DNA from 2 places in the Bradyrhizobium sp. AZCC 2230 genome. Region 2 is predicted to be linked to the other one. Evidence: riboswitches for the same ligand, from Rfam matches in the RefSeq annotation. Region 2 holds a riboswitch; the other holds the start of a gene.

Region 1 (11,964 bases), 170 kb from region 2:
CGGCGCCGGCCAGTTCGTCATGGGCCCGTTGTCGGATCGGTTCGGGCGCCGGCCTGTGCTGCTCGGCGGCATGGCGGTCTATGTGGTGGCGAGCGTGCTCGCGGTCGCGGCACCCTCGTTCGAGACGCTGCTGCTCGCCCGCGCGCTGCAGGGCCTCGGCACCTCCGCGACGCGCGTGATCGCGACCTCGATCGTGCGCGACTGCTATGCGGGCCGCCGCATGGCGAGCGTGATGTCGCTCGCGATGATGATCTTCATCGCCGTGCCCGTGATCGCGCCCTCGTTCGGACAGGCCGTGCTGCTGGTCACGCAATGGCGCGGCATCTTCGTCGTGCTGATGCTCTACGGCGTCCTCGCGCTGGCATGGAGCGTGCTGCGGCTGCCTGAAACCCTTCCCGAATCCGAACGCAGATCGCTGGCGCCCGCCGACGTGCTCTCGGCCTTCCGCCAGACCGTCACCAACCGCCAGACCATCGGTTATGCGACGGCCGCCGGCGCCGTCATGGGCGCGCTGTTCGCCTACGTATTCTCGGCGCAGCAGGTGTTCACAGGCATCTATCACCTCGGCCACTACTTCCCGCTCGCCTTTGCGGCGATCGCGGCCGGCACAGCCGTCGCCGGCTTCCTCAACGCCAGATTTGTCGGCACGCTCGGCATGCGCGTGATCTCGCACGGCGCGCTGACGCTCTACACAGTGGTCGCCGGCGTGATGCTGCTGACCGAGATCCTCGGTGTGCTGCCGCTTCCGCTGTTCATGGCGCTGTCGGCGCTGATGATGTTCTCGTTCGGCATGATGGTCGCCAATTTCACCGCGCTCGCGATGGAGCCGCAGGGCCACATCGCCGGCACCGCCTCCTCGCTCTATGGCTCGATCACGACGCTGATCGGCATCGCGGTCGGCACGGCGATCGGCCAGAGTTTTGACGGCACGCTGCTGCCGTTCTCGATCGGATTCTTCCTGTCGACGCTCGCAGCGCTCGCGATCGTTCTGGTGGTGGAGAAGGGACGGCTGTTCAAGCCGCATCATCGTCCCATCGTGTGAGGAACTTCGCGGGCGCCTCGATGTTGTCCTGCAGCATTTTCGAGAGGTCGCCTCATGGAACCGAAACGCAACGAAACCGATCACGCGTCGGAACTGACTGAGGCGCAGCGAAAGGCTGCCGGCGTCAAGCAGCCCGCCGTCGCCCCGCCCTTCGCAAGCGAAGGCCTTGAACGGGTGCGCGACAGCCACTGCTGAGAAACCGCCCTACTCCAGACTGCGCTTGCTGGCGCTGAAATCCTGCGAGGCGCTTTCGGGCGATGAGTCGCGCTTCGAACGTGGCGGCACCATCAGTACGATAACGTCCCGGGTCAGACCGGGCCCCCACAGCGATGCCTGCACGGTAAATTCTCGCCTGACAAAAGTTCCGGCGCGCGCGGAGACCCATTCCATCCAGCGGCCGCAATAATCTTGGCCACGGAAACAGAGCGCGGCCCAGCCGCGATCGAGCGTGGTCTGGCGCGGCAGACCCCAATCGTACTGGTGCTCGAACGGCCGCGCGTAATGCGGATGATCCGGACTGTAGAAGGCGGTGGCGAAGGCGAGCGAATCGTCGCCGCTGACGGCACTGAGCGGCTCGCCGGTCAGCTCGCGCCATTGCCGGGTGAGTTCGCCAGCTGCTTGCGCGTAAAGGTTCCGTCCCTCTTCATAACCGTGGCTATTGCGATAGACCGCATGGATTGGTGCGGCGACCAGGATGGCGACAAGCGCTACGCCTGCGACAATGACCGTGACATTGACGGTGTAGAAACGTTCGACGGGATAACGGGCGCCGCAGACGATCAGCACGACGAACAGGAACAATCCCTGCAAGGCCCATAGCGACGGCAGATCCGTGCCCATCGCGAGCGAGGTCAGCACCGGCAGGACGATGGTGCCGATGGCGCCGTAGAAGAGAAGCCGAAGGCCCGGGCTCATCGCGGCGAAGTCGGCCGGAAATTGCTTGAGGCGCGTGCCCGCGATGAGCACCCAGAGCCCGGCAGCGACGCTGATCGCCGCCATGAGTCCCAGCAGGAAGTTCGTCACGTCACCGAGCGAGCTGACGGCATTCCCGTTGGCGTGGTTCAGCGCGTAGGTGAAGGTCGATGCCCCCGTGGTCGCGAGCCAGTCAATGTGCGGCGACAGCACCGCGAGCCCGGCGACGACCGAAATCCAGGGCGACGCGGAGGTGAAATAGGCGCGCCGCGCCGGATGCGCCAGCGCGGCGAATGCAAAGCTCGTGACCAGGAAGATCGAGTAATATTTTCCGACCATGGCGAGCGCCGTGCTGCATCCAAACGCAACCGCCCAGACGGCGGACCTGGTTTCGAACGCGCGCAGAAAGCACCATGTGGCGAGCGGCCAGAGCGCGAGCAGCACGGCATTGGCGTTGAAGCGCTGGGCGTGGAATTGATAGGCCGGCGTCAGCATCAGGAGCAGCAGCACCAGGATGCGCTTGTGCCCGGACACGAATTGCCGCGCGACGCAATCGACGAAGACCAGGGCGAAGCCCGCGTTCACCATCGCCATCAGCTGCAGCGACCAGTCGCTGAGCGGAAAGACGGAGGTCCAGCTGGCTGCGATCCAGCCCATCAGCGGCGGATGCTTGTGATAGCCGAAGGCGAAATTACGTCCCAGCGTCCAGGCCTCGAGCGTATCGGGATGCAGGCCGCCGCCGGCATAGGCGATGGCCAGATACAGCGTCCAGACCGCGACGAAGCACGCAATGAGAAGCGGCACGGCCCAGCCGGCCTCCACGCCATCCAGCCAGCGCAGCAGCGGCCGCCGCCAGCGCGCCGGCGCGCGATCCGACCGTTCGGCCATCGCCTGGAGTGCAAAATCGATCGGCAAGGGAATCAAATCAACGGATTCAAATCGGCGGGAGGAAAGCAATGAGCGAAGACAAACCATCTAGTTCAGATCGGAAACAAATAGCAATGATCGGAGTCTGGAAGACTTAAAAGCTCCCGGGCTTTCGCCGACACGGGACCGCCAAAACACAACGGCGCCGCTGATGACAGCGGCGCCGTGTGATGATCGGGACGAAAGGAGCAGGACGCACCTTTCCCCTGTTCAGACTTGTCCTACTCGGATTTGTCGATATTCCAGAACACCGGGGTGGCCGGGCCGTCGATCACGCCGGAGAGCGACTTCCGCCATGCGGTCGGCGCCTGATACTGGCCGAGCGGGACGTAGAGCACCTGGTCGTAGGTCTCCTTCTGGATCTCGGTCGCGATCTTCTTCTGATCCTCCGCCGAGGCCGCGCGAACGAAGGCGTCCTTGAGCTGCTCGACCTTGGCGTCCTCCGCCCAGCCGAACCAGCCGCCCTTCTTGCCTTGGCCACCGACCGCGACGTTGGAGATCGGATTGACCACGTCGGCGCTGACCCAGTTTGTGATGAACATGTTCCAGCCGCCCTCCTTCGGGGACTTCTGGCTGGCGCGCCGGCTCACCACCGTCTGCCAGTCGGTCGCCTGCAGATCGACCTTGAAGCCGGCTTCGCGCAGTTGCTGGGCCACCACGATCGGTTGAGCCTTCAGCGTCAGCACGTCGCCCGGCGCCATGAGCACGACCGGTGTCCCGTCGTAACCGGACTCGGCGAGCGCCTTCCTGGCCGCAGCAATGTCGCCGCCCTTCGCGAGGGTCTCGCCGCCGATCTCTGTCGCGAACGGCGTGTCGCAGATGAAGACCGCGGCGCAAGTCTTGTAGTATTTCGGATTGCCGATCAGCGCATCGAGCACGTCCTTCTGGTTGACCGCCAGCAGTGCTGCGCGGCGGACCTTGACGTTGTCGAATGGCGGATGGAGGAAATTCATCCGCGCGCCCGTCTGGAAACCGAACTTGTTCAGGATCTCGAGTTTGAGCTCCTTGTCGGCTTCGATGGTGGGCAACATTTCGAAGGCGGGATTTTCCATGAAATCGATGTCGCCCGACTGCAGCGCGTTCAACGCTGTCTGCGCGTCCGGCATGGTGATCCATTCGACGCGATCGACTTTCACCACCTTGCCGCCGGCGGTCCAGCTCGCCGGCTCCTTGCGCGGCAAATAGTCGGTGTTCTTGACGTAGACCGACTTCACCCCAGGCTGGAATTCAGCCTGCACGAACTTGAAGGGCCCGGAGCCGATCTGCTCGGGGATCTGCTTCTCCGGCGGCGTCTCGGCGAGACGCTTCGGCATCATGAAAGCGACCCGCGAGGACGGCTTGCCGATCGATTCCAGCACGAGGCCGTAGGGTTCCCTGAGCTTCAGCGTGATAGTCTTGGGATCGGTCGCCTCGATGCTCGCGGTGAACAGCATCAGCTGCTGCCCCATGCCGTCGACAGCGGCCCAGCGCTTCAGGGACGCAACGCAATCTTCTGCAGTGACCGCTGTACCGTCATGCCACTTCAGACCGTCGCGCAGCGTGAAGGTGTAGGTCAGCTTGTCGTCGGAAATTGTCCAGTCCGCCATCTGCGGCTGGATCTTGAAATTCGAATCCGTCGCGATCAGCGTGTCGTAGACCATGTACCCATGATCACGCGCGATATAGGCGCTGGTGAAGATCGGATCGAGGATGCGCAGATCCGAATGCATCACGGCGCTAATGGTCTTGCCTGCGGCAAGAACTGGCGAGGCCAGTGCCGAAAGCGCCACGACCGACATCGCAAGTGTGGAGGCGAACGCCCGACGCCCCCGGCGCATGAGTTGGAACATTAAAGTTCTCCTGACGAGTTCTGCGACGAATTCTGCTGACGAGCTCTCCTGGCGAGAAGCGCCGCTGATGACAGCGGCGCCGCGTGATGATCGGGACGGAAGGCGCGCGAACGCGCCTTCCCTGACTAGGACTTGGCCTTACTCGGACTTGTCGATGTTCCAGAACACCGGGGTCGCCGGGCCGTCGAGCACGCCGGAGAGCGACTTCCGCCATGCGCTCGGCGCCAGATACTGGCCGAGCGGCACGTAGATCACCTGGTCATAGGCTTCCTTCTGGATCTCGGTCGCGATCTTCTTCTGATCGTCGAGCGAGGCCGCGCGGACGAAGTCGTCCTTGAGCTTCTCGATCTTGGCGTCTTCCGCCCAGCCGAACCAGCCGCCCTTCTTGCCCTGGCCGCCGATCGAGAGATTCGAGATCGGGTTGGACACGTCGGCGCTGACCCAGTTGGTGAAGAACATGTTCCAGCCGCCCTCCTTCGGGGGCTTCTGACTGGCTCTGCGGCTCACCACCGTCTGCCAGTCGGTCGCCTGCGCATCGACCTTGAAGCCGGCTTCGCGGAGCAGCTGCACCGCAACCGTCGGCTGCGCCTTCAGCGTGACGACGTCGCCGGGCACCATGACCACGACGGGCGTGCCGTCATAGCCGGACTCGGCGAGCGCCTTCTTGGCATCCGCCATGCCGTTGCCCTTGACCAGCGTCTCGGAGCCGACATCGGTCGCGAACGGCGTGTCGCAGACGAAGAAGGCGCCGCAGATCTTGTAGTATTTCGGGTTGCCGACCAGCGCGTCGAGCACGTCCTTCTGGTTCATCGCCAGGAAGGCCGCACGACGGATCTTCGGATTGTCGAAGGGCGGAAAGAGGAAGTTCATGCGACCGAGCGTCTGGTAGCCGAACTTGTTCAGCGTCTCGACCTTGAGGTCGGCATTGGCTTCAAGCACCGGCAGCAGATCCCACGGCGGCACTTCCATGAAGTCGATGTCGCCCGACTGCAGCGCGTTCACCGCGGTCTGCGCGTCCGGCATGGTGATCCATTCGACGCGGTCGACCTTCACCACCTTGCCGCCGGCAGTCCAGCTCGCCGGCTCCTTGCGCGGCAAATAGTCGGTGTTCTTGACGTAGACCGCCTTCACGCCGGGCTGGAATTCGCCCTGCACGAACTTGAACGGACCGGAGCCGATCTGTTCGGGGATCTGCTTGTCCGGCGGCGTCTCGGCGAGGCGCTTCGGCATCATGAAGGGCACGCGCGAGGACGGCTTGCCGATCGAATCCAGCACGAGGCCGTAGGGTTCCTTCAGCTTCAGCGTGATGGTCTTGGCGTCGGTCGCCTCGATGCTGGCCGTGAAGGTCATCATCTGCTGGCCCATGCCGTCGACGGCGGCCCAGCGCTTCAGCGAGGCGACGCAGTCTTCCGCCGTCACCGGCGCGCCGTCATGCCACTTCAGGCCGTCGCGCAGCGTGAAGGTGTAGGTGAGCTTGTCGTCGGAGATCTTCCAGTCCGCCATCTGCGGCTGGATCTTGAAGTTCGCATCCGTCGTGATCAGCGTATCGTAGACCATGTAGCCATGGTCACGCGTGATGTAGGCGGTGGTGAAGATCGGATCGATGATGCGCAGATCCGAATGCATCACCGCGGTGATGGTCTTGCCGGCCGCAAATACCGGCGATGCCATCGCCGTCGAGAGCGCGACGACCGACAGCGCAAGTGTGGAGGCGAACGCGCGTCGCCCCCGGCGCATCAAGCTCAACATAAAAGTTTCTCCTGACGTGAAACTGGTCAAAGGCAGGTTATTGGTTGAGCATTCGGTTCGTTCCTTAGGCGAACTAACCTCATGCAATGCCTTTATCTTTTCGAGACTTGCAGACAGTGTTGAGCGCGTCAATCCGCTTTCGGTGCAAGCCCTTGCGGCGCATGGACGGGCTCTACAACGATCGGTTTGGCTCTACAACTCTCCCCGCTTGTCCTGCCTGCGCTGATGCAATGCGCATTCCATCTTTCGAAGCTTGAGAGACATTAAGATGAATCCAGCCAATCTTCCCTTCGATTCCGAGACAATGCTCGAGGGCCTGCGCACCTGGGTGGAATGCGAGAGCCCGACCTGGGACGCGAGTGCGGTCAACCGCATGCTTGATATCGCAGCGCGGGATATGGCGATCATGGGTGCGACCATCGAGCGCATCGGCGGCCGTCAGGGCTTCGGCGGCGTCATCCGCGCGCGCTTCCCGCATCCGAAGCAGGGCGAGCCGGGCATTCTGATCGCCGGGCACATGGATACCGTCCACCCGGTCGGCACCATCGAGAAACTGAAATGGCGCCGCGAGGGCAACAAGTGCTACGGCCCCGGCATCTACGACATGAAGGGCGGCAACTACCTCTCGCTGGAAGCGATCCGGCAGCTGGCGCGCGCGTCCTTCACCACGCCCTTGCCGATCACCATCCTGTTCACGCCGGACGAGGAAGTCGGCACGCCGTCGACGCGCGACATCATCGAGGCGGAAGCCGCGCGCAACAAATATGTGCTGGTGCCCGAGCCTGGCCGCGCCGACAACGGCGTCACCACCGGACGTTACGCCATCGCGCGATTCAATCTTGAAGCGACGGGACGGCCGAGCCACGCCGGCGCGACATTGTCGGCGGGACGCTCGGCCATCCGCGAGATGGCGCGGCAGATTCTCGCAATTGACGCGATGACCACCGACGACTGCACCTTCTCGGTCGGCGTCGTGCATGGCGGACAATGGGTCAATTGCGTTGCGACCACCGCCACCGGCGAAGCGCTCTCCATGGCCAAGCGCCAGGCCGATCTCGACCGCGGCGTCGAGCGAATGCTGGCGCTGTCGGGTACGGCAAACGACGTGACCTTCAAGGTGACGCGCGGCGTGACGCGGCCGGTGTGGGAGCCGGATGCCGGCACCATGGCGCTTTATGAGAAGGCGCGCGGCATCGCCAAATCTCTCGGCGCGGAATTGCCGCATGCGAGTTCCGGCGGCGGATCCGACGGCAACTTTACGGGCGCGATGGGCATCCCGACGCTCGATGGCCTCGGCGTGCGCGGCGGTAATGGCCACACGCTCGAGGAGTTCATCGAGGTCGAGAGCCTGGTCGAACGCGGGCGCCTGATGGCGGGACTGCTGGCAACGCTGGAGTAATTGAATCAACTTCGCACTGCACAATGCGTTGGCAGTCGCGGGTGAAATTTAGCCTTGTCTAAAAATGAGGCGCATCGTACTGCTCGATGGTCCACGCGACGATGCGGGAGAGATCGCAACGAGGGCATCCAGCTTTCGTTGCGGCGCCGACGGAGCAACCGCCCCGGAAACTCTCAGGCAAAAGGACTGTATCGTCAGGACGATCTGGAGAGAGACGGCACGATTTGAAAATCGTGACGTCCACCGAAGGGGATAGTCCACGAAGACCTCGCGAGGTCTCTGTCGGATCAAGCTCTCAGGTAACCGTGACAGATGGGGCGCCGCCAACGGCTTTCGGGCCGGCGGTTAGCCGACTCTAACTCACGGGAGCCCCGAACCTATCATGACCCATATCGCCATCATCGGCGCCGGCATCACCGGCGTAACGACTGCCTATGCCCTGCTCGAACGCGGCTACAAAGTGACGGTGCTCGACAAGCATCGCTACGCCGCGATGGAGACCTCGTTTGCGAACGGCGGACAGCTCTCCGCAAGCAATGCCGAAGTGTGGAACAGCACCGCGACGATCCTGAAAGGCTTGCGCTGGATGTTCCGGCGCGATGCGCCGCTGCTGATGAACCCGCGGCCGAACTGGCACAAATATTCGTGGATGAGCGAGTTCGTCGCCAACATCGGCAACTACCGCGCCAACACGATTCTGACCACGCGGCTAGCGATCGAAGCCCGCAAGCACCTGTTCGAGATCGCGACGCGCGAAGGCATCGACTTCGATCTCGAACGCCGCGGCATCCTCCACATCTATCACGACAAAAAGGGTTTTGAGTCCGGCCTGCGCGTCAATGCGCTGCTGCAGGAAGGTGGCCTCGATCGGCGGCCGGTGACGCCGGAGGAAATCCGCACGATCGAGCCGACGCTGCGCAAGGATTATTACGGCGGCTTCTACACGCCGTCGGATGCGACCGGCGACATCCACAAGTTCACGCGCGGGCTGGCGGACGCCTGCAAACGTCGCGGCGCAAGCGTCATCCATGAGGCGAATATCGATTCGATCGCCCCTGCTGGCGCAAGCTTCGTGATCGGTTGGGCCGACCGTTCCGCGAGCGACGCTGTCGCGTCCGCGCGTGGCATGCTGAAGGTCGATGGCGTCGTGGTGTGCGCTGGCGTGGCCAGCCGTCACTTCGCCGCCCTCCTCGACGATCGCGTGAATGTCTATCCGGTGAAGGGCTATTCGATCACTGTGCAGCTCGACACCGCCGAAAGCCGCAACGCGACGCCGACCGTCAGCCTGCTCGACGAGGCCGCCAAGATCGTCACCAGCCGGCTCGGCGCCGATCGTTTTCGTGTGGCCGGCACGGCCGAGTTCAACGACTTCAACCGCGACATCCGAGCCGACCGCGTGCAGCCGCTGGTCGACTGGGTGCGCAGCAATTTTCCGGCGGTCGAGACCTCTCGCATTATTCCGTGGGCCGGGCTGCGGCCGATGATGCCGAACATGATGCCGGTGGTGCGCGCGGGCCGGATGCCCGGCGTGTTCTTCAACACCGGCCACGGCCATCTCGGCTGGACGCTGTCGGCCGCGACTGCGCAGATGATTGCCGGAACCATCGACGGCTGGCGCGGGCTCAACGCGCCGCCGACCGCCCCCTCATTTCGGGGAGAACTTGCGGTTGAGCGCGAGATGCGCCGTGCATCCTGAGTGGTTGCAAATCGATGCGGGGCGGCCCCTTGCGACCGCCCTGCCCTTGGCACACAATTTGCCCCAACAGGGCGGTCTCCGGCCGGCTTTTCCAGCCCGAGCGACAGGCGCGCATGATAGACACGATCGAATCCATGGGGGCCTCAAGACCCCACAAGTTCCGCAGCCGGAGATAGGTGCATGCTAGGTTATCTCATTCGCCGCGTTCTGGCTGCGGTGCCCGTGATGGGTGTCGTGGCGCTGTTCGTGTTCCTGCTGCTGCGGCTGACTCCCGGCGACCCGGCCGCGATTCTCGCCGGCGACAATGCGACGCCGGAGCGGCTCGAGCGCATCCGCGAGTCGTTGGGCCTCAACGAACCCCTGATCGTGCAGTTCATCACCTGGGTCGGCAAGCTGCTGCACGGCGATCTCGGCACGTCGCTCATCTCCAATTTGCCGGTCATGAAGATGATCGGCCAGCGCGTCGAGCCGTCGATCTCGATCGCGCTATCGACCATCATCCTCGCCGTTGTCGTCGCCGTGCCGTTAGGGGTGATTGCAGCTTGGAAGCACGGCACCTGGATCGACCGTTTCGTGATGGGCCTCTCCGTGCTCGGCTTCTCGGTGCCGGTGTTCGTGGTCGGCTATGTCCTGATCGAGGTGTTTGCGATCGACCTGCGCTGGGTGCCGGTGCAGGGCTTCAAGAGCATCTCGGGCGGCTTCGGAGCGTTCTTCGAGCGCATCATCCTGCCGACCTGCGCACTCTCCTTCATCTACGTTGCGCTGATCGCGCGCATGACGCGCGCGGCGATGCTGGATGTGCTGGGCGAAGATTACGTGCGAACGGCGCGCGCCAAGGGCATCAACGAGGTCGCGGTGATGATGCGGCACGCGCTGCGCAACGCCGCCGTGCCCGTGATCACCGTGATCGGCACCGGCTTTGCGCTCCTGATCTCCGGCGTCGTCGTCACCGAGAGCGTGTTCAACATCCCCGGCATCGGCCGCCTCACCGTGGATGCGGTGCTGGCGCGCGACTATCCGGTGATCCAGGCGATGATCCTGCTGACCTCGCTGATCTACGTCGTCGTCAATCTCCTGATCGACGTCGCCTACACGCTGCTCGATCCCCGGATCCGGTACTGAGGCAAGGACAACACCAAAAATGTCAGTCGATACCCTTCCCCAGTCGTCCATTCCGATCACGTCGCCGCTGCGGCCGCGTTTCGGCTTCCTCACCTCGACACCGATCATCGCCACGGCGACGGTGTTGCTCGCACTGATCGTGCTGATCTCGATCCTGGCGCCGCTGATTGCGCCGCATGATCCGATCCAGCTTGCGCCGTCACTGCGGCTCAAGCCCTCCTCGGCGCAATTCCTGCTCGGCACCGACGCCTACGGCCGCGACCTGCTGTCGCGCGTCATCTATGGCGGCCGCATCTCGCTCCTGATCGGCATCGGCTCGGCGATCCTCTCGATCGTCATTGGTCTTGCGATCGGTCTCGTCTCCGGCTTCTTCAAGTTGATCGATTCCGTGCTGATGCGCGTCATGGACGGCCTGATGGCGATGCCGAGCATTTTGCTCGCCATCGCCGTGGTCTCGCTGTCCGGCGCCAGCATCTGGACCGTGCTGGTTGCCATCACCATTCCTGAGATCCCGCGCGTGGCGCGCCTGGTGCGCTCAGTCGTGCTGTCCGCCCGTGAAGAGCCTTACGTCGAAGCCGCAATCTCGGTCGGCTCGTCGCTACCAAAAATCATGTGGCGGCATCTGATGCCGAACACGATCGCACCGCTGATCGTCCAGGGCACCTATGTCTGCGCCTCCGCGATCCTCACCGAGGCCATCCTCTCCTTCCTCGGCGCCGGCATCTCGCCGGAGACGCCGACCTGGGGCAACATCATGGCCGAGGGCCGCCAGTATTTTCAGCTCAAGCCGACGCTGATCTTCTGGCCGGGCCTGCTGCTCTCGATCGCCATCCTCAGCATCAATCTGATCGGCGACGCCGCCCGCGACGCGCTCGATCCCCGCATGAAGCAGCGGGAGGGCAAGTGATGACCGACCAAGTGATGACCAACCCGGTTCTCGACATCAACAACCTCGTCGTCTCCGTCGGCAAGAAGCCGGGGGGACCAAAGATCATCGACGGCATCTCGATCCAGGTCCACCAGGGCGAGACGTTGTGCCTCGTCGGCGAAAGCGGCTCGGGCAAGTCGGTGACCTCGCTCACCACGATGGGCTTGCTGCCGAAGGGCACGCTGGTTCCAACGAGCGGCAGTGTGAAGCTCGTCGGCGAGGAGATCCTCACCGCGACCGACCGCCGCCTGCGCCAGCTGCGCGCAACGCAGATGGCGATGATTTTCCAGGAGCCGATGACCGCGCTCAATCCGGTCGTGCACGTCGGCCGCCAGATCGACGAAGTCTTGCGCGCCCACA
Region 2 (11,964 bases):
CACGTGAAGTTTGTAGAACTTGACGTCACCGATCTCCACGACGTTGGAATTTCCGCCATCACCGGCAGACGCACCGCCGCCCATCGCGAGCTTCTTGCGGGCGTCGGAGAGCTCGCGCTCGAGCTTCTTGCTCTCCTCCATCAGCGCGGTGATGCGCGCCGGGACGTCGTCGATCGAGGTGCGCAGTTCGTTGGCCGCGGTCTTCGCCAGCGCCATGGTCTTGTTGGCGTGTTTTCGCGCGTAGTTGCCGGTCAAAGCCTCGATGCGGCGCACGCCGGAGGCGACCGCGCTCTCGCCGGTCAACGTGATCAGGCCGATGTCGCCGGTACGCCTGACATGCGTGCCGCCGCAGAGCTCGACCGACCAGCCGAGCGCGTTGACACCACGCTCGCGCGCGGTCTTGCCCATCGAGACGACGCGAACCTCGTCGCCGTATTTCTCGCCGAACAGCGCGCGCGCCCCGGCCTCGCGGGCCTCGTCGACGCCCATGACGCGGGTCGTGACCTCGTCGTTCTCCAGCACCACGTCGTTGGCGATGTCCTCGACGCGGGCGAGCTCTTCCGCCGTGATCGGCTTCGGATGCACGAAGTCGAAACGCAGGCGGTCCGGCGCGACCATCGAGCCGCGCTGGGCGATGTGATCGCCGAGCACCTGGCGCAGCGCCTCATGAATGAGATGCGTCGCCGAGTGATGCGCACGGATCGAGGAGCGTCGGCCGTGATCGACCTCGAGCTGCAGCGCGGTGCCGACCTTCAGCTCGCCGCTCTCCAATGTGCCCACATGAACGAAGAAATCGCCGAGCTTCTTCTGGGTGTCGGTGACGCGGAACTTGATGCCGCCCTCACCCGTCAGCACGCCGGTGTCGCCGACCTGGCCGCCGGACTCCGCATAGAACGGCGTCTGGTTGAGCAGCAGTGCGCCGGTGTCGCCGGTCTTGAGGTGGGCGACTTCCTGGCCGTCCTTCACCAGCGCGGACACCACGCCTTCGGCGCTCTCGGTCTCGTAGCCCAGAAATTCGGTGGCCCCGAGCTTTTCGCGCAGCGGGAACCAGATCGCCTCGGAGGCCGCCTCGCCAGACCCCTTCCAGGACTCGCGCGCCTTGGCCTTCTGGCGCTCCATCGCGTCGGTGAAGGAGGCCTGGTCGACACCGATGCCGCGCGACTTCAGCGCGTCCTGGGTCAGGTCGAGCGGGAAGCCGTAGGTGTCGTACAACGTGAAGGCGACGTCGCCGTCGAACATGTCGCCCTTCTTCAGGGACGCGCTCTTCTCGTCGAGGATGGCAAGGCCGCGCACCAGCGTCTTGCGGAAGCGGGTCTCTTCCAGCCGCAGCGTTTCCTCGATCAGATTTTCCGCGCGCATCAAATCCGGATAGGCCTGGCCCATCTCGCGCACCAGCGCCCACACCAGGCGATGCATCAGCGGCTCTTTCGCACCCAGCAGCTGCGCATGGCGCATCGCGCGGCGCATGATCCGGCGCAGCACATAGCCGCGGCCCTCGTTCGAGGGCAGCACGCCGTCCGCGACGAGGAAGGCAGACGAGCGCAGATGGTCGGCGATGACGCGGAACGAGGCGACGGTCTGCTCGTTCGGCCCGTGGCCCAGCGCGGACGATGTCGCGTCGATCAAATGACGGAACAAATCGGTCTCGAACACGCTGTCGACGCCCTGCATGATGCTGGCCATGCGCTCCAGGCCCATGCCGGTGTCGATCGAGGGACGCGGCAGATCCACGCGCTGCTCTTTCGTCACCTGCTCGTACTGCATGAAGACGAGATTCCAGAATTCGAGGAAGCGGTCACCATCCTCCTCCGGAGAGCCCGGAGGGCCGCCCCAGATGTGGTCGCCGCGATCGATGAAGATCTCCGAGCACGGGCCGCACGGGCCGGTGTCGCCCATCGCCCAGAAATTGTCCGAGGTCGGGATGCGGATGATGCGGTCGTCGGAGAAGCCCGCGATCTTCTTCCAGAGATCGGCGGCCTCATCGTCGGTGTGATAGACGGTGACGAGCAGCTTGTCTTTCTTGAGCCCGTATTCCTTGGTGATCAGTTTCCAGGCCAGCTCGATCGCGCGCTCCTTGAAATAGTCGCCGAACGAGAAGTTGCCGAGCATCTCGAAGAAGGTGAGATGGCGCGCGGTGTAGCCGACATTGTCGAGGTCATTGTGCTTGCCGCCGGCGCGCACGCATTTCTGCGACGTGGTCGCGCGCTGATAGGGCCGCTTCTCGACGCCGGTGAAGACGTTCTTGAACTGGACCATGCCGGCATTGGTGAACATCAATGTCGGGTCGTTGCGCGGCACCAATGGCGAGGACGACACGATCTCGTGGCCGTTCTCGGCAAAGAAGTTCAGAAAGGTCGACCTGATCTCGTTGACGCCGCTCATGTTCATCCAATCGGGTGTGCTTGGGCCCGCTTCCGTGCCGTCCAAACCTGTGATTTGGGCTGATATCTGCGGGCCAAAGCGCTTTTAGACAAGGCCAGTCTCGCTGTCCAGAAACTGTGCAGGGAGATCAGAGGGTTGCAGTATCAGCGCAATCCCGTTGAAAGCCGCCAGGTGCGCGTTGACAGGCTTGGCCGGGCTGTGGTCTGTACCCATCTGTATCGTACGGCCACGTCGGGAGAGACCGGCTTCACTGCCGGCGCCGAAGGAGCAACCGCCCCGGAAACTCTCAGGCAAAAGGACCGCGTGGCTTTGACGACATCTGGAAAGAGGCGCCGACGGGCTTAAAGCCCGGACTGCGTCCGCCGACGGGATAATACTCTCAGGCACAGCGACAGATGGGGCTTCGACTGGTGTCCGCCGGGGAATCGTCTCCGGGGAACCGCCGAGGGCCCCGTGATGCTTGCGCGCGACGACCGAGAGTCCCCTAGACGTACCCCCCTTTACGACCTGCATGTGTCGCTTGGCGGCAAGATGGTGCCGTTCGCGGGCTATGACATGCCCGTGCAGTACCCCGCGGGCGTGCTCAAAGAGCACCTCCATACCCGCTCCTCCGCCGGCCTGTTCGACGTCTCCCACATGGGCCAGATCGCCCTTCGGCCGAAGTCGGGGAAGGTCGAGGACGCCGCCCGCGCGCTGGAGCGGCTGGTGCCGCAGGATATTTTGGCGATTGCACCGGGACGGCAGCGCTACGCCCAGTTCACCAATGTGGATGGCGGCCTTCTCGACGATCTGATGGTCGCCAATTTCGGCGATCATTTGTTCCTGGTCGTCAACGCCGCCTGCAAGGAAGAGGACGAGGCGCATCTGCGCACGAATCTGTCAGACGCCTGCGTCATCGATTCGCTCGCCGATCGCGCGCTGATCGCGCTGCAGGGCCCGAAGGCCGAGTCAGCACTGGCGAAATTGTGTGCAGAGGCCCCCGCCATGAAGTTCATGGACGCCGGCCCGCATCAGGTTGCCGGCCTCGCCTGTTTCGTCTCGCGTTCGGGCTATACCGGCGAGGACGGCTTTGAGATTTCGGTGGCAGCTAGCGACGCCGAACGCCTCGCCAAGACGCTGCTGGAAAATCCTGATGTGATGCCGATCGGTCTCGGCGCCCGCGACAGCCTGCGGCTGGAAGCCGGGCTCTGCCTCTACGGCCACGACATCGACACCGAAACCACGCCGGTCGAGGCCGCGCTGGAATGGTCGGTGCAGAAGAGCCGCCGCACCGGTGGCGCCCGCGCCGGCGGCTTTCCCGGGGCCGAGAAGATCCTCGCTCATTTCGATCACGGTGCATCCCGCCGCCGCGTCGGCCTGCGCACTGAGGGCCGCGCGCCGGTGCGCGAAGGTGCGCTGCTGTTCGCTGACAGCGCGGGCGGCGAGCCGATCGGAAAGGTCACATCGGGCGGTTTCGGCCCGACCCTGAATGCGCCGGTCGCGATGGGCTATGTGCCCACAGGCCTGAGCGCGCTCGGCACAAAACTCTTCGCCGAGGTGCGCGGGCAACGTCTCGCCCTCACCGTCGCCGCCATGCCGTTCGTGAAAAACACCTACAAACGCTGACGCATGATGAGATTGAGCACAATTGGCAGCCCCACGGTCACCTCTCCCCAGCGGGGAGAGGTCGGATTGCGCCTGGCGATGCGCAGCATCGTCCAGTGCAATCCGGGTGAGGGGCCGCGGCACCCAGTGAGACCAGATCCCCTCACCCGGATCGCATCTTCGATGCGATCCGACCTCCCTACGGGAGAGGTTAAGACCGAGCCCGCGGCTTTCAACTCAACTTCATACCGCTTCAGGAAACAGACAATGACCACGACGCTGTACACCACCGACCACGAATGGCTCGCGATCGACGGCGATGTCGCAACCGTCGGCATCACGGATTACGCGCAGTCGCAGCTCGGCGACGTCGTGTTCGTCGAACTGCCCAAGGTCGGCCGCAGCCTGAAGAAGGCCGAAGCCGCCGCCGTCGTGGAATCGGTCAAGGCCGCCTCCGACGTCTACGCGCCGATCTCGGGCGACGTGCTCGAGACCAACGACGCACTCGCCGCCGAGCCCGCGCTGGTGAACTCTGACGCGCAAGCGGCGGCCTGGTTCTTCAAGATCAAGATTGCCGACAAGAGCGAGCTCGGCGGCCTCATGGATGAAGCCGCCTACAAGGCCCATACGGCGTGAGGATATGAGCCGAACCGTCTCCCCATACTCACTGTCATGCCCCGCGAAGGCGGGGCATCCAGTAAACGCAGCCGCTTCGGCTAGAACCGAGAGGCCGCGGCGTACTGGATCGCCCGCCCCTGTGCGCAATGCGCACAAGGCGGGCGATGACAGCAACTCCTGAGCGAGGACCCATGATGACCGCGCACCGCAAATCCAATGGCGACACCGCCACTTTCGTTCGCCGCCACATCGGCCCGTCGGCGCGCGATGTCACCGCAATGCTCGAAACCGTCGGTGCCAAGAGCGTCGACGCGTTGATGTCAGAGACGCTGCCGGCCTCGATCCGGCAGGCCGCGCCGCTCGATCTCGGCAAGCCGCTGAGCGAGACCGAGGCGATCGCGCATATGGCCGAGCTCGCAGCCCAGAACCAGGTCTTCACCTCGCTGATCGGCCAGGGCTATTCCGGCACGATTTTGCCTGCGGTGATCCAGCGCAACATCCTCGAAAACCCCGCCTGGTACACCGCGTATACGCCCTACCAGCCCGAGATCAGCCAGGGCCGGCTGGAAGCGCTGTTCAACTTCCAGACCATGATCTGCGATCTCACCGGGCTCGACGTCGCCAACGCCTCGCTGCTCGACGAGGCCACTGCCGCAGCCGAAGCCATGGCGCTCGCCGAACGGCATTCGCGGGTCGAAGCAAAAGCCTTCTTCGTCGACAAGGACGTGCATCCGCAGACGCTGGCTGTGATGCGCACCCGCGCCGAGCCGCTCGGCTGGTCGCTGGTCGTCGGCGACCCCCTCACCGATCTTGACAAGGCCGACGTGCTCGGCGCGCTGCTGCAATATCCGGGCTCATCCGGTGCGGTGCGCGACCTCAGGCCCGCGATCGCGGCGCTGAAGGCCAAAGGCGCGCTCGCGATCGTTGCCGCCGATCTGCTGGCACTGACGCTGATCGCCTCGCCCGGCGAGCTCGGCGCCGACATCGCGATCGGCTCCGCGCAGCGCTTTGGCGTGCCGATGGGTTACGGTGGCCCGCACGCGGCCTATATGGCGGTGCGCGATGCGCTGAAGCGCTCGCTGCCCGGCCGCATCGTCGGTCTCAGCGTCGACTCCCGCGGGATGCCTGCCTATCGCCTCGCGCTGCAGACCCGCGAGCAGCACATCCGCCGCGAGAAGGCGACCTCCAACATTTGCACCGCGCAGGTGCTGCTCGCCGTGATTGCGGCAATGTACGCGACCTATCACGGCCCCGAAGGGCTGACGCAGATCGCGCGCAATGTGCACCGCCGCGCCGCCGTGCTCGCGGCCGGCCTGCGCAAGCTCGGCTTTGCTCTGACCAGCGAAACCTTCTTCGATACGCTCAGCGTCGATGCCGGCGCCAGGCGCTCCGAGATCATCGCGCGTGCCACCGCCGAGACAATCAATCTTGGCGTCGGTGAAAGCGCGCTCCGCATCGCGCTCGACGAGACCACGACGCCCGCGACGGTCGAAGCCGTCTGGCGCGCCTTCGGCGGCCAGCTGTCCTACGCCGAGATCGACGCCACCACGCGCGAGGCGCTGCCGGAGGCGTTGAAGCGCACCACCGCGTTCCTCACCCATCCGGTGTTCCACGCCCATCGTTCGGAGACCGAGATGCTGCGCTACATGCGCAAGCTCAGCGATCGCGACCTCGCGCTCGACCGCGCGATGATTCCGCTCGGATCCTGCACCATGAAGCTGAACGCGACCACCGAGATGATGCCGCTGACCTGGCCGGAGTTCGGTAGCCTCCACCCGTTCGCCCCGCGCGAGCAGGCCAAGGGCTATTACGCGCTGTTTGCGCGGCTTGAAAAATGGCTGTGCGACATCACCGGCTACGACGCGATCTCGCTGCAGCCGAACTCGGGCGCGCAGGGTGAATATGCCGGCCTGCTTGCGATCCGCGGCTATCACGCCGCGCGCGGCGAGACGCACCGGAAAATCTGCCTGATCCCCTCCTCCGCCCACGGCACCAACCCGGCCTCGGCCGCGATGGTCGGCATGGACGTGGTGGTGGTCGCCTGCGAGGCCAACGGCGACGTCGACGTCAACGATCTCCGCGTCAAGGCGGAGAAGCATTCGAACGATCTCGCCGCGGTCATGATCACCTATCCCTCGACGCATGGCGTGTTCGAGGAGCACATCCGCGAAATCTGCGACATCGTGCATGGCCATGGCGGCCAGGTGTATCTCGACGGCGCCAACCTCAACGCGCAGGTCGGCCTGTCCCGGCCCGGCGATTACGGCGCCGATGTCAGCCATCTCAATCTGCACAAGACCTTCTGCATCCCGCATGGCGGCGGCGGCCCCGGCATGGGCCCGATCGGCGTCAAGGCGCATCTTGCGCCGTTCCTTCCAAATCATCCTGAAAATCGCCATTCCGCGACAAGCGCGGATGCCCCGGTCGGCCCGGTCTCGGCCGCACCGTTCGGCTCGGCGTCGATCCTGACCATCTCCTACATCTACATTTTGATGATGGGCGGCGAAGGATTGAAGCGCGCGACCGAGATCGCGATCCTCAATGCCAACTACATCGCAGCACGCCTCGATGCGCACTTCCCGGTGCTCTACAAGAACGAGAAGGGCCGCGTCGCGCATGAGTGCATCGTCGACCCCCGTCCGCTGAAGACGACATCCGGCGTCACCGTCGACGACATCGCAAAGCGCCTGATCGATTACGGCTTCCATGCTCCGACCATGAGCTTTCCGGTGCCGGGCACGCTGATGATCGAGCCGACCGAGTCGGAATCGAAGGCGGAGCTCGATCGTTTCTGTGACGCCATGATCGCGATCCGCAAGGAAATCGCCGAAGTCGAGGCCGGCCACTTCAAGATCGAGGCCTCGCCCTTGCGCCACGCCCCGCACACCGTACACGACATCGCCGATGACGACTGGAAGCGCGCTTACACCCGCTCTGAAGGCTGCTTCCCCGCGGGCTCCTCACGCACCGACAAATATTGGTGCCCCGTGGGACGCGTCGACAACGTCTATGGCGACCGCAATCTGGTGTGCTCGTGCCCGCCGGTGAGCGATTACGCGGAAGCCGCGGAGTAGGACGCGACGGAGGTCTCGTAGGGTGGGCAAAGCGACTTGTCCGCCGTAGCTCGAAGAGCGAAGGCGGAAGCGTGCCCACCACCTTTCGCCACGTTGAAAGATCGTGGGCACGGCGCTTACGCGCCTTTGCCCACCCTACGGCACTGAATGCGTAGCTACGGCGCAACCAACAATCGGCTTTCGCGATCCCATCGCCACAGCCGTTCGTTGGTCAGAAGCGTGCTGCCCCACCAGCGATGGATCGGGTTGTGACGGAGGAAATCTTCTTCCCCTGCCAACACCGCCCTTCCGAGTTGAGTAAGCGACAGACGCGACTGCTTGTACCGTGCGTGACGGAGCGGATCGTTGTGCATGTCGAGCGAGAACGCGCTTCTTCCAGCCCGGATAGGGCCGGCACTGGACAGCGCGCGAGGCCATTGAGCAGCGCTCCGACTTCCCAGTAACCAAAAATGCGCCGCTCATTGCGCTTCTGATCGCCCGGAAAGACATCAAAGGGTTGCACGCCGCCTGGTGCGATCAACTCCAGTATCCGCGTTTCCATCGCTCCAAGACCGGTAGTGACATTCGGAAGTTCTTCGAGCACGCCCAGCACACACTGACCGAGTTGCGGCAGCAGATTTAGATCTGCCTTGAGGAGATCAAACCAGTCTTGCGGCGTCGGCGCGCGATAGGCGCGCCACGCACGGCCGGCCAGATCAAGGTGATCTTGCGTGAGCTTGACGGTCGGCGGGTTGAGCGTCGCAAGTCGCTCGGCATCGACGCCGCCAACGGAGAGGTCCAGCTGACGCATGACGAGCTTGGAAACCGCCGATTTCCCACTCCCGCAGTAGTCGAGCAACCAGAGCAGAAGCAATTGCGCATTCGGCTCTGGCCCCATCCACAGTTCGACCGAGTCGCATTCCGCGAACAATTCGATCAATCCGCGATCTTTCGCACCCGATTCATCGAGCCGCCAGCGCGGCGTATCGTCGAGCCAATGAACGCCATGTGGCTGCGTTGCGCGTGGTGCAAAGAACGCCTCGCGCTCAGCAGCGGTTGGCAACGGTCCCCAGACCAGCCGGCGGTCGATCGCAATCACGCGATCAGCAAGGCCCGCCTGTTGAATGGCGCCGGCGGTGGCCGAGTCTGTCGTGACAATGAGCCGCGTCATGCCGGCGACCTCAAGGCTTCGTCAGAACAGCGCCGTAGCGCCACAGTCGGTCGCTGGTCAGATGCGTGCCGCCCCACCAGCGGTCGATCGGATTGTAGCGGCTAAAATCTTCCTGATGGGCCAGAACGGCCTTGCCGAACTCGGTCAGCGACAACCGGCTGCGCAGAAAAGCGACGTGCCGGTCCCGATGATTCTCCAGGTCGATTGTCCGCAGTTCATCGTCCAGCCCCGCCACCGCGGGTTTCGGACCATGTGCTAACCCTTGAAGCAACCTTCCCGACTCAACTTCGCCGAATATCCGCGTGCCTCGGAGTGAGCGCAGGTGAAACAGCGCATTTGTGAGCGTGAACCCTCGCGCAATGAGTTCCAGAAACCGCAACTCAGTTACACCAAGTCCTGTCAAAGGCGACGGAAGCTCTTCCAACAGATCGAGCAGAGCCGGCCTCAACATCGGCAACGCGCTAAGGTCCTTGTGGACCAGATCAGCGCAAGCCTCGGGTGTCGGCGCGCAATAGGCCTGCCAAGCCATCTTGGCGGTCGCAAGCTCATTGGCCGTGACGTCCACGACAGGAATATATGACGCGGAATTTCCGAGCCTTTCGATTCTCACGTCGAAAAAATCACTCGCCAGCAAACGCAATCGAAGCTTTTCCAGCAGCTGGGGGCATGAAGCGAGATAGTCGAGCAGCCAAATCAACTGCAATTGATCTTCGGGGTTCGGGTCAAACCAAAGTTCAATCTCGTCATAGCGCTCGCAAAACTCGGCAAAAGGCAGGTTCCTGCGATCCTTGAAGGCGGGAGGCCATACCACGCCCCAATGCGACCAGTGATCGCCCGTCCTGAGCGTTCCTGAGCGCGCCCCGAAATAAGCTGCGAAATATTCGGGTGAAGGCAGCGGATCCCACGTGAAACGAAAAAGAAAAAAACGACGATCTCAGCCAACTTCGATTTGGCAAGATCAGCGCCGGACGAACTGGTCAAGATCAGACGCTTCATCACACCACCCGATCAACGCAGCACAAAACGAAACGGGCGCTGACGACGTCGGCAACTCAACGTCCTCAGCGCCCGCTCCTCGCGAAAGTTCTTCGCGTTAGGACTTACTCGTCCGCCGGCTCCTCGCCGTCGGCGTCGCGCTCGGGGGCGCCGGCGAGAATCTGCTCGGCGATCAGGCCGGAGTTCTGGCGGATCGAGGTTTCGATCTTGGCGGTGATGTCGGGATTGGCCTTCAGGAACGCTTTCGAGTTCTCGCGGCCCTGGCCGAGGCGCTGGCTGTCATAGGAGAACCAGGCGCCGGATTTTTCGACGATGCCGGCCTTGACGCCGAGATCGAGGATCTCGCCCATCTTGGAGACGCCCTCGCCGTACATGATGTCGAACTCGACCTGCTTGAAGGGAGGTGCCAGCTTGTTCTTCACCACCTTGACGCGGGTGGTGTTGCCGACCACTTCGTCGCGCTCCTTGATCGCGCCGATGCGGCGGATGTCGAGGCGGACGGAGGCATAGAATTTCAGCGCGTTGCCGCCGGTGGTGGTTTCCGGCGAGCCGTACATCACACCGATCTTCATGCGGATCTGGTTGATGAAGATCACCATGGTGTTGGACTTGTTGATCGAGGCCGTGAGCTTGCGCAGCGCCTGGCTCATCAATCGCGCTTGAAGACCCGGCAGCGCATCGCCCATCTCGCCCTCGAGCTCGGCCTTCGGCACCAGCGCCGCAACCGAATCGACCACCAGAACGTCCACCGCACCGGAGCGCACCAGCGTGTCGCAGATTTCCAGCGCCTGCTCGCCGGTGTCGGGCTGGGAGATCAGCAGCTCGTCGATATTGACCCCGAGCTTGCGCGCATAGACCGGATCGAGCGCGTGCTCGGCGTCGATGAAGGCGCAGATGCCGCCCTTCTTCTGCGCTTCCGCGACCGTGTGCAGCGCCAGCGTGGTTTTTCCCGAGGATTCCGGCCCGTAGATCTCGACGACACGCCCCTTCGGCAGGCCGCCGATGCCGAGCGCGATATCCAGCCCGAGCGACCCGGACGACACCGCCTCGACATCCATCGAGCGGTCGTTCTTGCCGAGCTTCATCACCGAGCCCTTGCCGAACTGGCGCTCGATCTGGGAGAGCGCGGCAGCCAGAGCTTTACTCTTGTCCATGGAGGATCCTTCGACGATACGCAGGGCAGTGGTGGACATTGGGTCGTGCTCCTTATGGCGAGGATTCGGGTGCGGGACAAACGATTGGCGGCGGGTCGTCGATAAAAACAACGTACACTATTTGTTCTAAGTTCGCAATATGTTCTTTTGTGGAATTTGGCACTGGCCTAAATGAGCCACTCTGAAAATCAAATCGAGCCACTAGAGCAGTTTGCTCCGGCAACGGATTTGGAGCTGGACGCGGGAATACGCCGCGCCGAAGGAATGGCCCGCTGCTCAACGGGTACGGTGGTTCAAGACGTTCGCAATGAACGTCTCTCAAATCTATGATGGGGACGAGAACCCCGTTGAAATGAAGATCGAGCAAGACAAGGCCGCCGACTGAGGCGGCCTTTCACAAATTGAAGAACAGTATGGATGCCAGGACTGCTGAAAAGACGCACAGTCCAATGATGGCGAGTTTGAAAATCAGATGGGCCACACCGCCACCCTCGGCTTGCTTAGGCGGGCGGCCTCAATCCGGGCGACGAAAGCCACTCACTTATGTGCGAAGCGGTCTCCGCAAGCTGGGCCCTGCGAAGAAGCCTGGCGCGCTCTACCCCGGGCGGGGTGCCTCTGGCTTCTTTCCGCAGACGTTCGGCCTCTTCCGAAAGGCGCTGGTCGAGGGGATCGATTTGGTTGAAACGGCGTCGGTGCTCTTGCATGACGCTGCTCCCTGTTTGAGTGGGGCGGGAGCGCAACCGGGCGTTCTCAGTCACCGATAAAAGCCGAGGGCCGGGCGGTGATGGGGGACATTGTGCGCCTCATAAGTTCCGAATACGAGTCAATTCGGCACCTTCCCTACAGGCATGTTCCACCAGTGGATACGTTAGTTCGCGGCATGTTCTCTGTGACCGCATTCCTTGATCTTCCTCAAGGTTCATCCAATCCAAAACAGGCCACTGGGAAATTCGACTTAGGCCACTGAGGGTTAAACAGGCCAGCGCCAAATTCCAGGTGCTGGCCT

The links. Region 2 has a riboswitch for glycine ahead of gcvT (glycine cleavage system aminomethyltransferase GcvT). Riboswitches for the same ligand answer to the same signal wherever they lie in the genome.
Region 1: another riboswitch for glycine. It lies ahead of V1280_RS12360 (D-amino acid dehydrogenase); the one in region 2 lies ahead of gcvT (glycine cleavage system aminomethyltransferase GcvT).

The regions. Positions count from the first base shown of each region.
Region 1 covers NZ_JAZHRS010000001.1:2,515,229-2,527,192, forward strand. The annotation lists gene V1280_RS12330 (multidrug effflux MFS transporter) at 1-1,042, shown strand, start outside; gene V1280_RS12335 (hypothetical protein) at 1,097-1,237, shown strand; gene V1280_RS12340 (glycosyltransferase family 39 protein) at 1,247-2,842, opposite strand; gene V1280_RS12345 (ABC transporter substrate-binding protein) at 3,103-4,710, opposite strand; gene V1280_RS12350 (ABC transporter substrate-binding protein) at 4,849-6,459, opposite strand; gene V1280_RS12355 (M20/M25/M40 family metallo-hydrolase) at 6,728-7,858, shown strand; glycine riboswitch at 7,953-8,057, shown strand; glycine riboswitch at 8,061-8,172, shown strand; gene V1280_RS12360 (D-amino acid dehydrogenase) at 8,241-9,554, shown strand; gene V1280_RS12365 (ABC transporter permease) at 9,735-10,676, shown strand; gene V1280_RS12370 (ABC transporter permease) at 10,696-11,583, shown strand; gene V1280_RS12375 (ABC transporter ATP-binding protein) at 11,598-11,964, shown strand, end outside.
Region 2 covers NZ_JAZHRS010000001.1:2,683,328-2,695,291, forward strand. The annotation lists gene alaS (alanine--tRNA ligase) at 1-2,382, opposite strand, end outside; glycine riboswitch at 2,605-2,693, shown strand; gene gcvT (glycine cleavage system aminomethyltransferase GcvT) at 2,839-3,987, shown strand; gene gcvH (glycine cleavage system protein GcvH) at 4,234-4,602, shown strand; gene gcvP (aminomethyl-transferring glycine dehydrogenase) at 4,779-7,658, shown strand; gene V1280_RS13180 (hypothetical protein) at 7,870-8,808, opposite strand; gene V1280_RS13185 (hypothetical protein) at 8,819-9,619, opposite strand; gene recA (recombinase RecA) at 9,909-10,997, opposite strand.